2 regions of the Mesorhizobium sp. M1A.F.Ca.IN.020.04.1.1 genome follow, and region 2 is predicted to be linked to the other one. Evidence: predicted binding sites of a transcription regulator. Region 2 holds the regulator's gene; the other holds the start of a gene.
What was found. Region 2 encodes LexA, which represses DNA repair genes until DNA is damaged. Its sites were predicted from a motif close to TGTTCNNNNTGTGTTCNG; they were not measured.

Region 1 (6,476 bases), on a different contig from region 2:
CTTGGCGGTGTTCGGCCCCGAGGTCGGCGGGTCATTGACGACGACGGTTGCTGCGGCCAATGCGTTCGAGGCGACCGATTGCGTCGCGGCCGCCACGATCGTCGGCTTGTCGGATCCGGCGACTTTCTCCAACGCGGCGGCATAGGCGGCCGCATCCGCCCCCGCCTGTAGTTTCAGGCTCGAATAGTACCAGTAGGACGTCTCGACGCCGAGCCCAGCCCCGCCGACGACGATCGGCAGGGTGAGCGCGAAGATCGTCGCAACATTGCCGCTCTCGCCGCGCCGCAGGCGGCGGGAGACGAACTGTCTGAAAATCCGACCGAATGTGTTCATGGCCGAGCGCGCCCAAGCTATCCCAGCCACCACGTTCAACACCCGGCGATAAACGAATGGCTAATTTTTTTCCTCGACTTGCGATTTTCAGACCCTTGCATGCATATTTACCGCCCTGCGCGGCCACGACTCAGACTTAGGTCCCACTCTATATAGGACGTTAGGTCAAGCTGCGGATAAATCAGCGATTTTAGCTTTTGCTGCATTTTATCTTTTTCGGAAATCGGTCGTAGAGACGGCTGGAGTAGTGTCTCTGCCGTTTCCGGCGAGGGGTGCTGCCATGATCAGACGGTTCTGGGCTTCGACGCGCGGCAATTTCGCGCTGGCGACCGCAATCGCCATGGTGCCGCTGATGCTTGTCGTGGCCGGCGCCGTCGATGTGGCCGGCACGAGCGACGACGCGGCGCAACTGCAGAACTCGCTGGACGCAGCCGGGCTGGCGGTGGGCACGAAATACCAACCGACCATGTCGGCCGGCGATGTGCGCCAGCTCGGCCTGACTTTCTTCTCAGCCAATCTGAGCGTCGCCGATGCCGGCGAATATTCGGGCAGCGTCGGGGCCTTCCAGGCAGCGGCCAGCGGCGATCCGAGCGGCTACACCATCGCCCTGTCGTCGAGCATCAGCCGTGCGGCTTTCATCAGCGGCGCGCCGGCCTGGCAGGCGACCCGCTCCGCCTCCGTCGAGGTCAAACCCGGGGCGCAAGCGTGCGTTCTGGCGCTCGATCCGCATGTTGGCTCCGCCGTCAACCTGCAGGGCTCGACCAATGTCGCGATGAACGGCTGCGTGATCGCCGCAAACTCGGACGCGGCCGACGCCATCGACCGCGGCGGCTCGGCCCTGCTCAGCGCGGCATGCGTCTCGACGGTCGGCTCGACCTCGGGGATAACGCCGCCCAACGCAACACTCTCGTGCGACGCACCGCTCGAAAACCAGTACGCATCGTTCGACCCGTTGGCCAATGTCACCCCGCCCGCTTACGGCATGTGCCAATCGATGCCGAACGGCAAGACGGTCACGCTTTCGCCCGGCACCTATTGCGACAAGACCTGGTCAGGAAAGATCACGCTTAATCCGGGCGTCTACATCCTGCGCAATGTCACCATAAAGCCCGGCGGCAACGGCAGCCTCACCGGCCAGGGCGTGACGATCTTCCTGATGGAAGGCTCGCAGCTCTACATCAATGCCAATGAGCAGGTGAACCTCTCGCCGCCGGCCAGCGGCGCCTATGCAGGCATCACCATCTTCCAGGCCAAGGGCAACACCTCGGCGCTGACGATCAACGGCGGATCCGGCTCAGTGGTCAGCGGCTTCATCTATGCCCCCGACGCGGCGATCTCCTATGCCGGCAATTCGGACATGAACGCGCAGGGCAATTGCCTGCGGCTGGTCGGCAATACCGTAGGCATGACCGGAAACTCGGCGGTGAAATCGGACTGCGCGGCCGAGCTCGGCAATCGCGAGATGTATGCCGGCAGGATGATCACCCTGGTTAAATAGCGCGGCTCTTCCCTCGAGGGGAAATCAGTACTCGCCGACGATATCGGCGCCCGGCTGTTCGTCGAACAACACCGCGCAGCCGCGCTGCAGCGCCACCTGGCTCAACGCGTTCGCCGCCGCTTCGTCGGACGAGACGAAGTCCCCGGTCAAGACGCGCAGTTCCTCGACGGCTTTCGACATTGAAACAAGGCGCCCAGCCGCGCCATCGCTGGCGCAGGCGTCGACGACGCAGAGAAGATCGATCAGTTCGAAGCTGTCCATGGCGGCCTCCGCCCACAGGATCCCTTCGCGGAAGACAACGGCGTGACGGGCGGCCGGGTTCCGCTCGGAGTGGTGCATCATGATTTGGCGACAGCCTGGGCGGCCCGCGCCGAGATCGAGCGAAGCGGCAGGCAGGGCTTAAAAGCACGTCGCGCACGCCTGTGGTCGGATCGACCGGCAAAAGCGCGGCGAACAGGTTCGCGAATCTCGGCAGACTGCGGGATTGTGGGAGTTGCCCGCCACATCGCAGGAAATGGCGGGCAACTCCACTTTCAAACCGCCGATGAAGGGACGTTACTCGACGGTTGTGCCACAATGAGTTGTGGGCCTACTTGTTTCCAGAAATCGCCCATTCGGACCTCTGCGCTCAAAGGTGCGGCCTCAGGTCCCGCCTGACAAGGGACCGTGGCCCGAAAGCAGGAACATTCCAGCTTTGGCGCCGTTGCCACGACATCCCAATCGGCAGAGGAGAGGAAACCATGGCCGACAGACCTACAGTTGTAAACACCAGTGGCGGGGGCGGCGCCGGCACAGCCGTGGCCATCGTTCTTGCCATCATCGCGATCGTGGCCCTGCTGTTCTTTACCGGCATCATCAATGTCGGTGGCCGCACCGGCGGTGGCGGATCGACGGATGTCAACGTAAAGCTCGATGCGCCGAAGGTCGAGGCGCCCAAGGTGGAGACGCCTGCGGCACCGTCGACGACGCCGGCACCCGCACCGGCCGCACCGGCTCCGGCCCCGGCGCCGGCCAACGGCGGCTGATCCGCCAGGCGCAACCGGCAGGCCGGCTGCGCGTTTATCGAATGGCTACTCCAGCTTCGGCCCGCGCATTCCTCTGGTAGGCGCGGGCCCTTTTTCTCTCGGGCCCTCTTTTCTCGGGCAGGTCCGCTCAGTCATCCAATTCCATCGGCCGATGGCCCGGCCTTTGATGCCAGACGACCTGGCGGAAGTCCGTCAGTTCGACGACTTGGTCGCAGGTCGGACAGATATAGTTGTCGCAGCACTGGCGAAGCGCCGGCGGAGTGCGGCGCACTGCCCCGACCGGCGGACGGGTTTCCGTTTTTCCTACCTGATGAAGCATCGATTCCTCCCAGTTTTTCTGATTTTTCGAGTATCGCCTTCCACCCGGCTTGGCCTCGCCTATGGCGGTTTTGATGGGCGCGGTGAGCGCGCGCCCGCGAGCGGAAATGAAAATGGACTATCGCGGACGGGGCCTGGCTTTGCCGCGGCGCTATTGGCGAAATTCACTTGCCGAGGGTTCACAGGATTCTCCCCAAGGGGCGAGAAACGGGGTGGCCCCTCAACCACCGTCGTGCCAGGCGCAAGGAACAGCAAAACACCGGCAGAGCGTGCTTGCAATAGGGCCTGCGCGGCAAAATCGATTTCGCGCCGCGCCCGGCAATTACATTAGCAATCATTCATTGAAAGGCGTATCAATCCAGCGGCGGTCGCCGACGATCGCGCGTCAGGCCCCGCTTGCAATCCTTGGAAATGGGAGGATGCCATGGCCGAAGCTGCAATGAAGGTCACCAAGCTCGAATCCAAGTCGCATAACAATCCCGACGAGGTTCGCTCGCCCGCCAAGACCCGCGTCGAAGTGGTGCGGCTGCCGGGCTACACGCTCGGGCGGCTCAACATGGAGCCGGGCTGGAGATGGTCCGAATGCGTGAAGCCGGTGGTCAAGACCGACAGCTGCCAAGTCTCGCATGTCGGCTATGTCGTGTCCGGGACGATCACCATACGCATGGACGATGGGACGCAGAAGACCTTCGAGGCCGGCACGTCCTATACCATCCCGCCCGGGCATGACGCCTGGGTGGAAGGCAATGAGCCATTCCAATGGCATCGAGGTGCTCAGCGCCGAGCAATACGCCAAACCGGCCTAGCGGCGGCTGTCGGCGAAGGGACGGCCGATCCCCCATGTGGGACGATCAGAGGGGGCGCTGTCCCGCCATCGTCTCAGAACCTGGATCTCCGGCTCGGCCGCACTTCGTCATCCTGGTCTTCGCGCGTCGCTCGGCTCCTGACTTCGTCCTGGCATGACGCAGTTTTGGGCCGCGATCCTTCGCGCCCCTCCCTGGTCAGCGGTCAACCCGTCAAAGGGGAGCACACCGGCGCAACCGGTCAAAGCCCTTGGTTGTGACGGGTTGCAGATGTTCTCATACCCAGCTGGCCGGCTTGACAGGAAACTCCTTTTGTTCTCTTTATGTTCATACGCATTACCGCTTACAACAGTTGCTGCTAATGCTGCGATGCCGCAAAGCGGATGGATGGAGCCGGGAGCGCGATGGCCGCCACGAACGCCGCTTCGGCCGCTACGATCCTGCATGCCGATCTCGACGCCTTCTACGCCTCGGTCGAGCAACTGCTCGACCCGTCGCTGCGCGGCAAGCCGATCGCAGTCGGCGGCGGCGTAGTGCTTGCCGCCTCCTATGAGGCGAAGATTTTTGGCGTGCGCGGCGGCATGCCCGGCCGCAGGGCGCGCGAGCTCTGTCCGCAGCTCATCTTCGTCGGCGGCCGCTTCGGCGAATACCAGCGTCTCGGCGACGCCGCGATCAAGGTGCTCGACGATTTCACGCCGCTGGTCGAGCGCATCTCGATCGACGAGGCTTTCGCCGATGTCGCCGGCTGCACGCATCTGTTCGGACCGCCGGACGAAATTGCGCGAACCATCCGCCGCCGCGTGAAGAGCGAGCTCGGCCTGCCGATCTCGATCGGGGTGGCACGGACGAAGCATCTCGCCAAGATCGCCTCGCAGGTGGCCAAGCCCGACGGGCTGGTGGTGGTCGAGCCTGGCACCGAGCTTTCCTTCCTGCACGATTTGCCGGTGTCGCTGATGTGGGGCGTCGGTCCGGCAACCAAAGCCAGGCTCGCCGAGATCGGCGTCGAGACGATCGGGCAATTGGCGCGCACGCATAGCGGCGCGCTGGAGCGGCTGATCGGCCATGCCGCCGGCCAGAAGCTCGCGGCTCTTGCCTGGAACCGCGACCCGCGCCGGCTGGAGACGCATCGCCGCGCCCATTCCGCCGGCGCGCAGTCGGCGCTGGGCCGCAAACCGGCGCTGCCGCGCGTCTTCGTGCCGACGCTCCTGCATCTCGCCGATCGCGTCGCCAGCCGCCTGCGCGCCAAGGACCGGCCCGGCCGCACGGTGACGGTGCGCGTGCGCTTTGCCGACATGCGCGCGGTCACGCGCTCGGTGACGCTGGAGCAGCCGATCCAGGCGACGGCCATGCTCGCTGACGTCGCGGAAGAGCTGGTCAGAGGCGTGCTCGCCGCTCACCCGGGCGAACGGGAAATCTCGCTGCTGGCGATCTCGGTCTCGCATCTGGAAGAGCATGCCGAGCTGCAGCTCGAACTGCCGCTCGGCCTGGCGGACGAGAAGCTGAAGCCCGGCAGCCGCAAAGGCCTCGCCCGCTTCGGCGCCGACCGCGCCATAGACAAGATCCGCCAGCGCTTCGGCAAGCAGGCCGTCGGCTACGGCACCGTCGCGCTGCAAGCAGCGCGCTCGGTGCCGGATGAATTCAGGGAGCTGGCGGAGAAGGAGCTGTGAGGGAGGTGCTTCGGCATCTGCTCTGCGGCGCTGGAGATTGGCGAAAGCCGACGCGCCGTCCGATCTCCCCCTTGTGGGGAGATGTCGCCGAAGGCGACAGAGGGCGTCGCCGCGCGTGAAGCGCCGGCGTCGTCGGCGACGAAGACAATGCTGGCGATCTATGTGAGACGACCCTCTCTGGCCTGCCGGCCGTATCCCCCTCAAGGGTTGAGATCACGCGCTCGGTCGGCTGCCCTCAACCCGCCACCGCCCAGACCAGCCGCATCGCCGCGCTCATCGTTTGCCCATCTTCAAGCACCGTCAGCCCTTCGCCGTGATGCGCATCGACCGGGTGCGACACCGGCTCGAAGCAGAAGAAGTCGGCGTCGGATGACGGGGAATAGAGGATATAGACGCCAAGCTCCGGCGAGGCGGTGAGCGTGACCCCGATCCCCTCCTCGAGCTGCGCGATCGAGGCGCGACGATTCCAGCCGTCGAAGGCGTTGTTGACCCAGTCCCACGGCAGCGGGATGGAGCGCGAGAAATCCCAGGCCGGGCGCTCGCTCACGGGCACGACGCCGACCGGCAAATGGCGCTCGTCCTCCAGCCAGACACGCCCGGCCTTGGCCTCGAGCAGGGTTGTGTCGCCGCGCGGGAACCAGGGATGGAAACCGAGGCCGTAAGGCAGGCGCATGCCGGCGCGGTTCTCCACCGTCAGCCGCGCCTCCAGCGCGCCGTCCCGCAGCGCATAGGCCACGGTAGCCGCATAGCGGTAAGGACCGATCGCGCCCTCGTCGAGCACCAGCTCCGCCTCGGTGTCCGTGCGGCGGGCAAGCCGCCACGGTTTCTGGAA
Region 2 (6,476 bases):
GGCATTTTCACCCATCAGGACTGCCGGCGGCTGGAAAAGAGCAAGATCGGCACTTTCCTCGTTGGCGAAAGCCTGATGCGGCAGGCCGACGTGGCCGCCGCGACCGCCCTTCTGCTGACGGGCAAGGCGCCTGCCGAGGCCGTTTGAGGATGCCCGCGCTTACGCATCTCGGCGCCAAGGGCGAAGCTAACATGGTCGATGTCGGCGGCAAGGCCGAGACGACGCGCACGGCCATCGCCGAAGGGTATGTCACCATGCAGCCGGAAACGCTGGAGATGATCCTGGCCGGCGACGCCAAGAAAGGCGACGTGCTGGGCACGGCGCGCCTCGCCGGCATCATGGCGGCCAAGAAGACGCATGAGCTCATCCCGCTTTGCCATCCCCTCCTTCTCACCAAGGTGTCCGTCGAGATCGAGCCCGACCACGCGCTTCCCGGCCTGAGGGTCAGCGCGCTTGCCAGGGTTACCGGCAAGACCGGGGTGGAAATGGAGGCGCTGACCGCGGCGTCGGTCGCCTGCCTCACCATCTACGACATGGCCAAGGCAGCGGACCGCGGCATGGCGATTTCCGGCATCAGGCTGGTCGAGAAAACCGGCGGCAAGTCGGGCGACTACAAGGTAGGTCCTTAGCATGGCTTTGCTTCCAGTCGCTGACGCGCTCCAACGCCTGTTGGACGGCGCGACCGCGCTGCCAGGCGAAAGCGTGCCGCTGGCCGACGCGTCCGGCCGGGTGCTGGCCGACCCCGTGGTGGCTCTGCGCACCCAGCCGCCCTTCAATGCGTCGGCGATGGACGGCTACGCCGTACGGGCCGCCGACGTAGCCTCGGCGCCGGCCCGGCTCTCCGTGATCGGCATGGCCCCCGCCGGGCGTGGCTTCACCGGCTCTGTCGGCAAGGGCGAGGCCGTGCGCATCTTCACCGGCGCGCCGCTCCCCGAAGGCGCCGATACCATCGTTATCCAGGAGAATGTCCGCGATCTCGGCGGCGGCGGCATCGAAGTGACCGAGCCGACCGTGGAGGGACGAAACGTCCGTCGCCGCGGCCTCGACTTCTGCGAGGGCGACCTGCTCCTCGAAAAAGGCCGCCAGCTCGATCCGGCGGCGCTTTCGCTGGCGGCATCGGCCAACCATCCGAGTCTCAACGTGGTGCGGCAGCCGCTGCTCGCCATCATCGCCACCGGCGATGAATTGCTGCCGCCGGGCAGCGCGCTCGGCCCCGACCAGATCATCTCGTCGAATGCCTGTGGCGTCACAGCTACGGCCCAGTCGGTCGGCGCGCGCGCGCTCGACCTCGGCATCGCCGCCGACCGCAAGGACGCGATCGCGGCCCTGGTCAAGAAGGCGGTCAAGGCCGGCGCCGACGTCATCGTCACGCTTGGCGGCGCCTCCGTCGGCGACCACGACTTGATCCATGACGTGCTGACCGGCGAAGGCATGCAGCTCGACTTCTGGAAGATCGCCATGCGTCCCGGCAAGCCGCTGATGTTTGGCCGGCTCGGCGACATTCGCTGCATCGGCCTGCCCGGCAATCCGGTCGCAAGCCTGGTCTGCTCGCAGCTGTTCCTGAAGCCGCTTCTGGCGCGGCTGGGCGGCCGGTCCTGCCGTCAGGAAATCCGCACGGCTCGGTTAGGCGTCGCAATGCACGCCAACGATCTCAGGCAGGACTATGTGCGCGCCGTGGTCCGCGAAGATGCGGGGGCGTTGATCGCAACACCGTTCGGCATCCAGGATTCCTCGATGTTGAGGATGCTCGCCGATGCCAATGGCCTGATCGTGCGCCAACCCTTCGCACCGGCGGCTGAAGCCGGCGAGGAATGCAGCGTTCTGATGTTACGCTGAACAAAACGTCAACACATTCACTAAACTTTAAACGGTTGCGGAACACAACTGGAACAGATAGTGTTTGTTCTGGGTTTGTTTTTCTGATTCTGGTTTCAGAACCCACGGGGGCCGCCATGCTGACGCGCAAACAACATGAACTGCTGATGTTCATCCATGAACGGCTCAAGGAAAGCGGCATTCCGCCGTCTTTCGATGAGATGAAGGAAGCGCTCGACCTTGCCTCGAAATCGGGCATCCACCGCCTGATCACGGCGCTGGAGGAGCGCGGTTTCATTCGCCGGCTTCCGAACCGGGCGCGTGCCCTTGAAGTGCTGCGCCTACCTGACTCGATCGCGCCCGGCCTCAATGCGGCGAAGAAGTTCTCGCCGAGCGTCATCCAGGGCGGCCAAGGCAATCTCGGCCGCCAGATCAAACCCGCGGCGCCCGCCCGCACGCCGACGCCCAGCAATGACGACGACGCCGTTTCAGCCGTCTCCATCCCGGTGATGGGTCGCATTGCCGCCGGCGTGCCGATCGACGCCATCCAGCACCAGACGCATTCGATCACAGTGCCGCCGGACATGATCGCGGGCGGCGAGCACTACGCGCTCGAGGTCAAAGGCGACTCGATGATCGAGGCCGGCATCTTCGACGGCGACACGGTCATCATCCGCAACGCCAGCACTGCGAGCCCCGGGGAGATCGTCGTGGCGCTGGTCGATGACGAGGAGGCGACGCTGAAGCGCTTCCGCCGCAAGGGCGCCTCCATCGCGCTCGAGGCTGCCAATCCGGCCTATGAGACGCGCATCTTCGGTCCCGATCGCGTGAAGGTTCAGGGCAAGCTCGTCGGGCTCATCCGCCGCTACTGAGGGGGCTGCGGCTTGGCTTCCGGCTTCTCGGGCTTCTTGTAAGGCGCCAACCCCCTCGCCTCACGCGAGTAGCGCCGCTGTTCGTGCCAAGGGCGGTACGGTTTTTCGACGGCGTATTGAATGGTTGCTCGCGCCGTCGCCGATTGCGGATCGAAGAAGACGGCGGCACTGCCGTCGCGCGCGAGCTGCCGCTTGGTGACGACGAGGATACGCGGATCGTGGCAGGGATTGTAGGCCGTGGCGTCGTTGATGACGATGAGGTCTGCGAAGTCGCAGGCAGGCCGGGCAGCTTCGCGGTTCTCGGCGAGCGCGACGATCGCGCCTGATGGATGCCGGCCAATGCAGAGATCGCCCGTGCAGTAAAAGGGCGATCCAGGCGGCAGGTCGACCGGATCGGCCAAGTCCAGCGTGCCCTTGGCGAATGTCTCCGGCGGCACGATCGTTTCGGCCTTGAGCGCACGTTTCCAGTTATCGGTGGTGAACTCGTTGGAGCGGGCGCGATTGATGGCGAGTTCGCCGCCGCCGATCGGCATCGCCACCAGATGCGCGTCCTCCGAGATCAGCAGGTCCGGCGTGCGCACCTGCGGGATGATCATCACGGCCGCGGCAGCGAAAGGAATTGCGGCCAGCCTGAGCCAGGTAGTCGCCATCGTGGCGATGACGAGCGCGATCGTCGCCAGCAGCACCGAATGGATCGAGATCAGGCCCACGGCATCGACCGGCGACCACTCCGAAATCCACGCCGAGATCGCGATCATCGCCGCCAGGCCCTTGCCCATCAAATAGAGGAAGGGCCCGTCGAAGCCGAACGGCATCATGACCGCGCTGGCGACGGCGAGAAACATCACGATCGTGACGATCGGCATGATCGCGAGATTGGCCAGCAGGCTGAGCGGCGAGACGCGCTGGAAATGCCAGATGGCAAACAGCGCCGTGGCACTTCCGGCAATGATCGACGTCATTGCGGCGCCACCTGCTCCGACTGCCAGTTTGTGCGACATGAACCGCAGGAACGAACGCTTGTCCGGCGGCGCTCTCACCTTGCCGGCGCGGTAGTCGGACCAGCCGGCATAGGCGCCGACAAGGGCGGCGGTTGCCGCGAACGACATCTGAAAGCTCGGGCCAACCACTTCATGCGGCGACACCAGGATGACGGCGATGGCCGAGATCGCCAAGTTGCGCATCGTCAGCGCGGCGCGATCGAAAAGCACGGCGATCAGCATGACGGCCAGCATGATGAAGCTTCGCTCGGCGGCGACCACCACGCCGGAGATGACGAGATAGGCGGCGATCGACATAAGCGCGATTGTCGCGGCATATTTCTTCACCGGCCGGCGTGACGAAAAATCCGGGAACAGCGCAAAGGCGCCGCGCAGCAGAAGCATGACCGTGCCGGCGACCAGCGCCATGTGCAGGCCCGAAATCGAGATGATGTGATAGATGCCGGTCCGCCGCATCGCCTCGTTGATGTCCTCGGGAATGCCGGCGCGCACGCCGACGATCAGTGCGGCGGCAATCTCGCCTTCGGGTCCGCCGACGGTGCTTCTGATGTGGTCGGCAATATTTTCGCGCGCGTTCTCGATGGCCGAGGCGATGCTCGTCTGAGCGATCGGGTCGGTTGGCGGAATGACTTTCGGGTCGCCGAGGAAAAATCCGCTGCCGCCGATGCCGGAAAAATAGCTGTCGAAGGAAAAATCATAGCTTTCGGGACGGACCGGCCCGGTCGGCGGCAGAAGCCGCGCGTAACCCATCACCAGCGATCCGGCCTTCATGCCGGCCGGGATCCTGCGTGCCGAAAGCCTGACGCGATCCGGCGCGTAGCGCAGCTTTGGATGCGCGGTCGAGACGAGATCGATGGTCAGCCTGACGCGGCCATTGGCCATTTCCTCGGCGATGACGACGCGGCCTGTCAGCCGCGTCTGGATTTCGGAGCCGAGCATCGGTGTAGCGGCGCGCCAGGTCTCGACCTTCGCGGCGACGAATCCCAGCGCGCAAAACAACGCCGCCATAAAGACCAGGTGTGTCTTCAGCCAGGGACGCGAAACCGCCGCGCATAGAGCCATCAGCGCCACCGCCGCCAGCGGTCTGTAAAGATCCGGCTCGGCGCTCAAGGAATAATAGAGTATCACGCCGGCGGCCAGGAACACCGGCACCAGGAGGAAGCCGATGCCGCGGTCGAGCTCGGTGGAGGCTGCCTCGGCCACACCCCGGCGAATCGCGGAAAACGAGGCACGGCGGAACCGCCTGCGGATCAAGTCGATGGCTGCCGGCGGAGGCGGCTTCACGACGGCGTCGCCGTCCGAAATCTCGGTGGCCGGACGCGGCACGGGAACCCAAACCGGTACTGCCTCAGCAGGCACGGTGTCGGCAAACAGCAGGCGCTCGCTCACGCCAGCCGTCGTCTTCTCGCCATCCTCCGCACCCCGGCCACGTCCAGCCATCGGGTCTGCCCCTTGCGCCCCAGACCTCCTATGCTACATGAACGCCCACCGCGCGAAAGTCCGCGCAATCATGCCCGCTTCAGAGCTTCTTCCGAGAGTTCCATGTCCGACAAGGTCGTCACCCGCTTTGCCCCCTCGCCCACCGGCTATCTGCACATCGGCGGGGCGCGCACGGCGCTGTTCAACTGGCTCTACGCCAGGCACACGGGCGGCACGATGCTGCTGCGCATCGAGGACACCGACCGCGAGCGCTCCACCGAAGCGGCGACAGCCGCTATCCTGGACGGGCTGACCTGGCTCGGCCTCTCATGGGACGGCGAGGCCGTGTCGCAGTTCGAGCGAGCGCCGCGCCACCGTGAGGTGGCAGAGGAGCTCGTACGGCTGGGCAAGGCCTATTACAGCTATGAGACGCCTGCCGAGCTGGAGGCGATGCGCGAGGCGGCGCGGGCCAAGGGGCTGCCGCCGCGCTACAATGGCCAGTGGCGCGACCGCGACCCCTCCGAGGCGCCTCCCGGCGTCAAGGGCGCCATCCGCATCAAGGCGCCGACCGAAGGAGAGACCGTCGTGCACGACCGCGTGCAGGGCGAGGTGCGATTCCCGAACAAGGACCTCGACGACTTCATCATCCTGCGCTCGGACGGCAACCCGACCTACATGCATGCCGTCGTCGTCGACGATCACGATATGGGCGTCACCCACATCATCCGCGGCGACGATCACCTGACCAACGCCGCGCGCCAGACCGTAATCTACAACGCCATGGGCTGGACCGTGCCGTCGATGTCGCACATCCCGCTGATCCATGGTGCCGACGGCGCCAAGCTGTCGAAGCGCCACGGCGCGCTCGGCGTCGAGGCTTATCGCGCCATGGGCTATCTGCCGGAGGCCCTGCTCAACTATCTGGCCAGGCTCGGCTGGAGCCACGGCGACGACGAGGTGATGTCGATCAAGGATATGATCTCCTGGTTCGACATCGCCGACGTCAACAAGGGCGCCGCCCGGTTCGACTTCGCCAAGCTCGAGGCGCTGAACGGCGTCCATATGCGCAAGATGGACGACAAGGCGCTATTTGATATTCTCGTAGCCACCCTGCCCTATCTCGAGGGTGGCCCGGCGCTTGCGGCCAAGCTCGACGACAGGCGCCAGGCACAGCTGCTTGCTGCCATGCCGGGCCTCAAGGAGCGGGCAAAGACGTTGGTCGAGCTCGTCGATGGAGCCGGCTTCCTGTTCGCCGAGCGGCCCTTGCAGCTCGACGAAAGGGCTGCGGGGTTGCTTGGCAGCGACGCCCGCGCCATTTTGCGCGGTACCCATGCCGCGCTCGCCGCGATCTCCAGCGAATGGAGCGCCG

Region 1: dinB (DNA polymerase IV) is a predicted target of LexA. The motif match lies at 4,291-4,308, and genes of this name have one in related genera.

What each region holds. Positions count from the first base shown of each region.
Region 1 is NZ_RZSN01000183.1:4,334-10,809, reverse strand. Features, by position in the region: partial or broken gene EOA49_RS26545 (pilus assembly protein TadG-related protein) at 1-333, opposite strand, end outside; gene EOA49_RS26540 (TadE/TadG family type IV pilus assembly protein) at 614-1,831, shown strand; gene EOA49_RS26535 (hypothetical protein) at 1,856-2,092, opposite strand; gene EOA49_RS26530 (hypothetical protein) at 2,572-2,856, shown strand; gene EOA49_RS33740 (cupin domain-containing protein) at 3,599-4,237, shown strand; gene dinB (DNA polymerase IV) at 4,382-5,644, shown strand; gene EOA49_RS26515 (aldose 1-epimerase) at 5,880-6,476, opposite strand, start outside.
Region 2 is NZ_RZSN01000174.1:5,181-11,656, reverse strand. Features, by position in the region: partial or broken gene EOA49_RS26040 (indole-3-glycerol phosphate synthase TrpC) at 1-147, shown strand, start outside; gene moaC (cyclic pyranopterin monophosphate synthase MoaC) at 150-629, shown strand; gene glp (gephyrin-like molybdotransferase Glp) at 631-1,836, shown strand; gene lexA (transcriptional repressor LexA) at 1,953-2,687, shown strand; gene EOA49_RS26020 (ComEC/Rec2 family competence protein) at 2,681-5,128, opposite strand; gene gltX (glutamate--tRNA ligase) at 5,231-6,476, shown strand, end outside.